2 regions of the Planococcus sp. TJ-201 genome follow, and region 1 is predicted to be linked to the other one. Evidence: a T-box and tRNA genes for the amino acid it is inferred to sense, from the RefSeq annotation. Region 1 holds a T-box; the other holds one or more tRNA genes.

The links. A T-box is a leader RNA that pairs with one kind of tRNA and senses whether it is charged. The one in region 1 lies ahead of AC4EG4_RS08060 (valine--tRNA ligase), so its partner is inferred to be a tRNA-Val.
Region 2: it has a tRNA-Val gene. The T-box ahead of AC4EG4_RS08060 (valine--tRNA ligase) is inferred to sense a tRNA for this amino acid. The anticodon was not compared.

What each region holds. Positions count from the first base shown of each region.
Region 1 is NZ_JBZDOG010000002.1:466,706-471,359, reverse strand. It holds gene hemL (glutamate-1-semialdehyde 2,1-aminomutase) at 1-376, shown strand, start outside; gene AC4EG4_RS08065 (AbrB family transcriptional regulator) at 532-1,581, shown strand; T-box leader at 1,603-1,825, shown strand; gene AC4EG4_RS08060 (valine--tRNA ligase) at 1,877-4,510, shown strand.
Region 2 is NZ_JBZDOG010000001.1:609,876-614,529, reverse strand. It holds gene AC4EG4_RS03310 (Y-family DNA polymerase) at 1-1,122, shown strand, start outside; gene AC4EG4_RS03305 (YolD-like family protein) at 1,135-1,497, shown strand; tRNA gene AC4EG4_RS03300 (tRNA-Val) at 1,562-1,634, opposite strand; gene AC4EG4_RS03295 (acyltransferase) at 2,087-3,259, shown strand; gene AC4EG4_RS03290 (thermonuclease family protein) at 3,459-4,181, opposite strand; gene AC4EG4_RS03285 (hypothetical protein) at 4,365-4,505, opposite strand; gene AC4EG4_RS03280 (Gfo/Idh/MocA family protein) at 4,620-4,654, shown strand, end outside.

The DNA.
Region 1 (4,654 bases):
GCTTGCGATGCGCGCAGGTTTCGAAACCTTGTCCCGTTTGACAGAGGAAAGCTACGATGTGTTTGTTGAACGCGGCGACCAGCTTGAAAAAGGATTCCGGGAAGCAGCAACGAAATACAACATCCCGCATACCGTTAACCGTGCCGGTTCGATGATCGGTTTCTTCTTCACCAACGAAGACGTGGTTGATTTTGAAACAGCGAAAACATCTGACACCGATTTGTTTGCGGATTACTACCGTTTGATGGCAGAAGAAGGCATCTTCTTGCCGCCGTCCCAGTTTGAAGGCATGTTCTTATCGACTGCCCACACGGAAGAGCATATTGCAAAAACCGTGGAAGCATTCCATACCGTATTTGCTAAACTGGCACGCTAATATAAAATGGAGACATCTGGACTTTTTCAGGTGTCTCTTTTTTGTTGGCTTCATTTAACGGAGCAGAAATCATGGAATTCTGTTCATCGCCCACACACGTTGAAATTTCGTGTAACATAGATAACAGCAACAACACGCGGAAAAGAGGAGAGACAATGAGGCCATTTATACTTACTGCCATCATTGCAGTAGCAGCAGGAGCGGTTTTTGAAGCGGTCGGGATGTTTTTGCCCTGGCTATTAGGACCGATGTTTGCCTTGTTGTTGGTCAATCAGTTCACGAAACTGCCCCTTTACTGGCCAAAGTTTTTGCGGACAGCGGGACTGGTGATGCTGGGCATTCAAATCGGTTCATCCTTTACACGGGATGCAGTGCTGTTGATGGCCGTGGATTTGCCATATATGGCATTTATGACGGTATCGGTCGTCGCGCTGTCGATTGGACTGGGCCTCTTGTTTAAGAGAATGGTCGATGAAAGCTTGGCGACCAGTCTGCTTGGGTCGATTCCAGGAGGCTTGGCACAGATGGTCGTTCTTGCTGAGGAGATTCCGTCCGCAAATATCACCGTCGTGACAATGATGCAGACCATTCGGATTTTCATGGTGGTAACGATTGTGCCATTCCTGACCGTTTTTTTGAATGGCAGAGGCGCGGGAGAAACGCAACAGCAGCTATTTACATTTTCGCCGATGCTATTTCTAATGGCTTTCGTAGTTGGGATTTTGCTTTTCACCGGAATGAAACGGATCGGTTTTCCAGCTGCTGAATTGCTGGCGCCCATTTTGGCGATGGCTGTTGTTCAGTCCTTTTCGGGTGATGTCCTAATTGACATGCCTTACTGGCTCATTGCCATCGCGCAGGTGTTTATTGGGGCAAACCTCGGTTTGCAGATGGAAGGCATTGGTGAAAAGCTAACATTCCGGCTGGGTGCCGCGATTGTGTTGAACAACGTCTTGCTGATCGGGTTTACGGTGTTAATTGCGATGATTCTTGCCCACTGGCTGCCCGAATACATATTTCTCGACTTTTTCTTGAGTGCGGCACCTGGCGGCATTGCTGAGATGGCCATCACGGCGCTTGCAGCTGGAGGCGATGTAGCACTGATCACGGGCTTCCAATTGTTCCGTCTGTTCTTTATTTTGCTAATTGCGGCTCCGATTGTGGCATTCATTGTAAAAAAACTTGACGCTAAAACCGGATATTGAGTACAATGGGAGTAATCAGATAATCATGCGTTGAAGAGGATAGTAGGATGTGGGTGCATTTCAGAGAGAAGACCGAGTGGTGAGAGGTTTTCATGAGCACACATTTGAATGTCACCTCGGAGCAGTTGCCGTGAAACACAGTAGCGGGAACCGGACTGAACATCCGTTATGAAACTTGAGAGCCAGGTGTGCAAGTGGACCTGTGTATAAAGGTGGTACCGCGAAAAACTCCTTCGTCCTTTACAGACGATAGGAGTTTTTTGCGTTCTGCCAGAAATTTAGAGGAGGAATTCCAATGACTGAACAAATGTCGACCAAGTACGATCCGCAATCGATTGAAAAAGGGCGTTACGATTGGTGGGTCAACAACAAATTCTTCGAAGCCAAACCAGAAAGCGGCAAAACGCCGTATACCATTGTGATTCCCCCGCCAAACGTGACCGGCAAGCTGCATTTAGGGCATGCCTGGGACACAACGCTGCAGGACATCATGACGCGCATGAAGCGCATGCAAGGCTTTGATGCGCTGTGGCTTCCAGGAATGGATCACGCCGGCATCGCAACGCAGGCAAAGGTAGAAGGCAAGCTGAAAGAAGAAGGGCGTTCACGTTACGATTTGGGCCGTGAAGCGTTTCTTGAAGAATCATGGAAATGGAAAGACCAATACGCGGGCCATATCCGTGAGCAATGGTCGAAACTGGGCCTTGGCCTTGATTATTCCCGTGAGCGTTTCACATTGGATGATGGCTTATCAAAAGCGGTACGCGAAGTTTTCGTAAAATTGTACGAGAAAAAATTAATCTACCGCGGCAAATATATCATCAACTGGGACCCAGCAACACAAACCGCCATTTCCGATATTGAAGTGATCTACAAAGATGTACAAGGTGCGTTTTACCATATGCGTTACCCGCTTGCAGATGGCAGCGGCCACATCGAAATCGCGACAACGCGCCCGGAAACAATGCTTGGCGATACAGCCGTTGCGGTTCACCCGAAAGACGAGCGCTACCAGCATTTGATCGGCAAAAAAGTTATCTTGCCAATCATCGGCCGCGAAATGGAAATTGTGGCGGACGATTACGTGGACATGGAATTCGGAAGCGGCGCTGTGAAAATTACGCCTGCACACGACCCGAATGACTTTGAAATCGGCAATCGCCACAACCTGGAACGCGTGCTGATTATGCACGAAGACGGTTCAATGAACGAGAATGCCGGCAAATACGAAGGGCTTGACCGTTTCGAGTGCCGCAAACAGATCGTTAAAGATCTACAAGACATGGATGTGTTGTTCAAAATCGAAGAACACTTGCATTCGGTTGGCCATTCAGAGCGCAGTGGGGCAGTGGTAGAACCTTACCTGTCCACACAGTGGTTCGTAGACATGAAGCCTTTGGCTGCTGCTTCTGTGAAAGCACAGAAAACAGATGCGGGCGTTAACTTCGTACCGGACCGTTTCGAGAAAACCTACCTGCACTGGATGGAAAACATCCGCGACTGGTGCATCTCGCGCCAGCTTTGGTGGGGGCATCAAATTCCGGCCTGGTACCATAACGAAACAGGTGAAATTTACGTAGGCCACGAAGCACCGGCTGACCCGGAAAACTGGACACAGGACGAAGACGTACTGGATACATGGTTCTCTTCTGCCCTATGGCCGTTCTCAACGCTTGGCTGGCCGGAAGAAAACGATGATTTGAGCCGCTACTACCCGACCGATGCATTGGTTACAGGCTATGACATCATCAATTTCTGGGTATCGCGCATGATTTTCCAGGCACTTGAATTTACCGGCGAAAAACCGTTCAAGGATGTCTTGATCCATGGACTTGTGCGCGATGCGGAAGGACGCAAAATGTCCAAATCGCTAGGCAACGGCGTTGATCCAATGGATGTGATTTCTGAATACGGAGCGGATTCTTTGCGCTACTTCTTGGCAACGGCTTCGTCACCTGGACAAGATCTGCGCTACTCGAACGACAAAGTGGAGTCTGTTTGGAACTTTGCCAATAAAATCTGGAATGCTTCCCGTTTCGCATTGATGAACATGGAAGGCATGACGTATGACCAAATCGACCTTTCCGGCAAGAAATCCGTAGCGGATTCATGGATCTTGACCCGGTTGAATGAAACCATCGAACAAGTAACAGAACTTGCAGAACGCTATGAGTTTGGTGAAGTGGGACGTTCGCTGTATAACTTTATTTGGGACGATTTCTGTGATTGGTACATCGAAATGTCGAAGTTGCCATTATACGGGGAAGACGAGGAAGCGAAGAAAATGACGCGTTCGGTTCTTGCCTATGTACTGGATAACACGATGCGTTTGCTGCATCCGTTCATGCCATTCATCACGGAAGAAATCTGGCAGAACTTGCCGCACCAAGGCGAATCGATTACGATTGCGGCTTGGCCGACGGTGGATGATTCGTTGACCGACCAAAGCCAGTCTTCCAGCATGAAGCTATTGATGGACGTCATCCGTTCAGTGCGGACCATTCGTTCAGAAGTGCAGTCGCCGATGAGCAAAAAAGTGCCATTGACGATTTCCGCAAAAGACGCCAATACGCATGCCGTGCTTGAAGCGAATGCAGCGTACATCGAACGTTTCTGTAACCCGGAAACTTTGACGATTGGCCAAAACATCGAAGCGCCAGAAAAATCGATGTCAGCTGTTGTATCGGGTGCCGAGTTGTTCATGCCGCTTGAAGGCTTGATCGACATTGATGCAGAACTTGCACGCCTGAATAAGGAACTGGAGAAATGGGCCAAAGAAGTGAAGCTCGTCAGCGGCAAGTTGTCGAACGAACGCTTTGTTTCCAAAGCACCTGAAGCCGTAGTTGCAGAAGAACGTGCGAAACAAGCCGATTACGTGGAAAAACACGCTACGGTTGAAAAACGCATCGTAGAATTGCAGAACCTGTAAGATATAAAAACCGCTTTCCCTAATGGGAGAGCGGTTTTTCGTTTTAAAAAGGTAGATCAAGCTAGTAATCTGAGATTAAGGGTTTCGATATGTTGCACATCGCTTCGGCCGCTTTGGGCATAGCTCCCGCAAGAAGCCAGGCAA
Region 2 (4,654 bases), on a different contig from region 1:
GGGAGTGTTGTTTTAGCGGCATCGCCGATGATGAAGGAGCGGTTTGGTGTGAAAACCGGCACCCGGCTTTTTGAAATTCCGGATCATCCCGATATTTTGCTGAGCGAGCCAAAAATGAAACTGTATTTGCAAAAGTCCATGGCCATCACCGAATTGTTGGGGACTTATGTGCCGAAAGAATCGATTCATATCTACAGTGTAGACGAGAGTTTTATCGAGTTGACCGGAACTGAAAAGCTATGGGGTCCGCCGACCTCCACCATGCACCGCATCCAGCAGGAAATTCTGGATGATTTCAAATTGCCTTCTGCAGTTGGGGGAGGGCCAAATATGCTGATGGCCAAATTGGCACTGGATTTGGAAGCGAAAGAAAAAGGTTTCGCCTATTGGACTCACACGGACATTGCCATGAAGTTGTGGCCAGTAAGACCGTTGAGTAAAATGTGGGGAATTGGGCACCGGACAGAAAAAACCTTGAACAGTATGGGCATCTATTCTGTTGGCGATTTGGCGTGCACAGACGTTGCCCTCCTGGAAGAACAGTTTGGCATTATGGGAAACCAGCTCCATCAGCATGCCAATGGCATCGATTTATCAGATATGGGATCGCCTTTAATCGAAGGCCAGATCAGTTACGGGAAAGGACAAATTTTGTATCGGGATTACATAGAAGAAAAAGACATCATGACGATTATCCTGGAAATGTGCGAAGATGTCGCTATGCGAACGCGGCAAGCCCGCCGTGCAGGGCGAACCATCCATTTGAGCATGGTTTACAGCAAGACCGCTTTTGGCGGAGGATTTTCACGCTCACGCTCTATTGACGAAGCAACAAACGACACTTTAAAGATGTACCAGGTTTGCTTGCAGATTTTCAGGGAGAATTTTCAGCACAAACCCATTCGGCAGATTTCACTGGCGATTAGCAACCTAGAAGAAGAATCAACAATGCAGCTAAGCCTTTTCGATGAGAAAAAATTTGAAAACAGAAGCCTTGGAGAAGCGATGGATAGGATCCGAAAACGATATGGCTACTCGGCGATTTACCGGGGAATCTCGGGTACTGCGGCAGGAACGGCCATTGCAAGAACAAAATTGATTGGCGGACATAATAAAGAATAAGGAGGTGGCCCAATGAAGCGCAATAAATACTTGAAAACAGTAGGAGACATCAAAGACCGTGGGCGCATTAAGTGGACAGCGTTAATGTTGCCAGAGCATGTTGAGTTGATCCGGGCATGGTATGAAAAAGACGAATGGGTGCCAAAACCCGATCTAAATGAATTCGATCTGGAGTTGATACAGGAAGAAATGGACATTGCACTCAAACGCCAATGCAACGTCATTATCCACAGCTGGAAGGCCGGGGTGATCTATACAAACAGAGGGGTGATTAAAGGAATCGATGCGACAAGCCGGATGCTGATTTATGGAGATCAATTGGCGAACCACAGGCTGCCGATGGATGAAGTCATTTCAATTGTGATTGTTGATTAGAAACTGCCAAGTCTATCGCAAAAGAAAAACCGCACAGCCCAAAGGCTACGCGGTTGCTTTTATATGATTCCTACTGGGCTCGAACCAGCGACCTCTACCCTGTCAAGGTAGCGCTCTCCCAGCTGAGCTAAGGAATCGTGGTAAACGTTTATGTAATGACGCTTACAGTACTTCGACATTATTTAGTATATACGTTTGAGACGAGCACTACAATAGCTTTTTGAAAAAAGTTGAAAAGTTTTTATGATTGTTGTTTCTGCCTTGTTTGTTGAAAATATAGTAGAAAGAGGATGGGATCTGCGATTCTTGACTAATAAAATGAGCCAACTTGAAATTTGAGTTGGTTCATTTTTGTTCTGATTTTTAGGTTATTTAGAATCCGTAACAAATACTAAGGAAAATATAGTACAATAACGGATAGAAGAATTTATAAATCTAAGCTGTTTTTCTGAGGAAGATAGTAAATAATCATAACAATTTTAAAAGTATGCTAACTGTTAAAAGTTAAATCAATAATAAAATGATAAAATCCCAACTTTCAACTAGAAGGATATGGAGATTTAATAAACGCAAGTTAACATTTAATCGAATGTTAACAGTAAGGAGTTGGGTTGCACTGAATCGTGAAATTAATTCTATATATTATATTCGTATTATGGCAATGGTGATGGTAGTTCTCGTACATACTACCGCTCAAATTTTTCACTTGTTTGAACCTTTCACATATCAACATCAATTTTATCACTTCATTAACCGAATAATCCGTGTGGAGTCGTCACTGTTTGTTATGTTGGTCGGCATTGTGTTTTTCTACAACTATCGGACACGTGTATTAACAAAAGATGTTTTTAAGTCCTATTTTAAAAAACGGGTAACGTATATTATTATTCCTTACATCATCTGGTCTATTTTTTATGAATTTTTCAATGTCCATCTAGGTGCCAGAACTTTTGTTCTTGAGGAAGCGTGGCATAGGCTGCTAAACGGTGAAAGTCATTATCAGCTTTGGTTCATCTATCTGATTGTGCAATTTTATCTTATATTTCCACTCATTCTAGTCATAGTGCGTTATTCGAAATTTCTGCGGAAATACTTGTGGCTCATTGGCTTTTTGATTGAATTTATCTTTTTCACATTAAATATGGAGTACCGCTTAACATCAACGCACTTTTTCTTGAACTATTTTGCGGCATTTTCATTAGGTGCATGGATTGGCCTTCACTATGAAACCGTATCCGCTAAAATAACCAATCGAAAAATTGCGCTGGCCGGTGCTGTCTCGCTTTTCTGTGGCATAATTTTTGTATCCATACATTACCGGAATTTGTTCGGTGAGCGGGTTGACATACCTATAGAATATTATCGCCTTATTGGGATTATCTATTTGACTGTAGGTGCACTTTTCTTCTTTTATATTTCCGAAAAATTTGCTGCGTTCTTTGGTGGGAAGACTACTGCCAAGCTTAAATATGTAGCTTCTTATTCGTTTGGTTATTATTTGGTGCATCCATTTATCCTGTATTACGTGATGTTATTCTTCCCAACAAAGGAAACAGGACTCTCCTGGCATATCATGATATGGCTTCAGTTTGGACTTGCAGTTGTATTCTGTTACTTTTTCATCTGGGCGTTCCATCGGTTTATACCTTTTGCGGGCTTTATTTTCGGAAAGTTACCGAAAGATGCTCCGCTTTTCTGGAAAGCAGGACCCAAAGAAAAAAACTGGGAGCAACGGAAACAGATTAAAAATCCTGATATTTGACTATGATTAAATAGAGCGGATTTATGAAGTAGCTTTGTGAATTGTTATTTTTAAAAATACTCATTCAGTTTTTCGTTTTTTGAAAGCTGCTTTAAATTTTTTATCCTCAAAATAAGTTAGAAATAAAAGAGCCTGGCTTTTCTACTTCATCGTAGAAAAGCCAGGCTTTTTACAGAGTAAAAACACTATATATCAGTCTTTATTGCCCAACGCCTCGAAATCCAGCATCTTGTGCGTCCTGCTCCGAACAAAACCATTCTTCGGGATTGGTCTGTTCATACGAAGAGTCGCTTGGCAGGTGGTAGATTTTGTTGCCGCTGCGGTTGATGTTGCCTTTGATATCGCAGTCGCCATTGGTCTGTTCTTCATTGAAAGTAGTGGTTTCTTCCTGTCCATAGGCATCCGCATTAAAGCCTCGGTCAGTTGAATAGTTTTCGTATTGCCACACGCCAGTTTCATCGTCTTTTGCGATTTGTTCCGCTTGCTCAAAGTCATCGAGGTAGCGGGTGTTTGGAGGGAATACGTAGGCGACTCTGGCCAGACCAGACTCGAGCAGCTGTTCTTGAACGCTTTCGCCATCAACGTAAATATAAGCCAGCAGCCGGTCATAATCATCAAAGCGGTCGCCAACGTCAAATTCAATTGATACGTCACCGGATTCGATCAGCCGTTTGTTGGCTTCGGTCGCTTCTTTGCCAAGAGGCTGCTCGCCAAGTCGCGGGTGATTGGTTTCCGGCGTATCCATCAGCAAGTACCGAACGGTCACTTCTTCGCCTTCGTAGATGATTTTAATGGTATCGCCGTCGATGACTTGTGTCACTTCCACACCAATGCGGTTGGTCGTACCGGACGTATCAGTCGATTCCAGCATGCTGCAGCCGGCCAGGAACAGTAAAGCCGCTAGCATTAGTTTTAATTTCATAAGGATCCCCGCTTTCATTTCTTCATCAGTATAGGAACAAATAGACTCTTTGGCAATCAGACCGCTGACTGCAAATTTTGAATCTCTCTGAAAATCTGCATAACAAAACGCCTTTTTCAATCGTAAAAGTTGAACAAGGCGTTTTTATGTACGTAAGCAAAGCCAATAGGCAAGTTTCAGCAATTAAAGGGCTGACTCTGTGGATGTTGTTTCTTCGTAGTACAAGAACGATTCTTCGGTCGTGCTTTCTAGTTTTTCTTTATTGACACCGATTTCCAGTTGGCCAGTAAAGATCGGTTCCCACCAATTTTTTTCTTCATTCATGTTATTTCCTCCTTAAGGGTGTAATGCTATTGTTTGACTATTCTATACCCTTACAGGTTACACTAATAAACAAATAGCAAAAAAAGCCGAAAGGCGTTTACAAGGGGAGATTTTATGATTTCAATTGGCATTATTGGAGCCGGCATTGT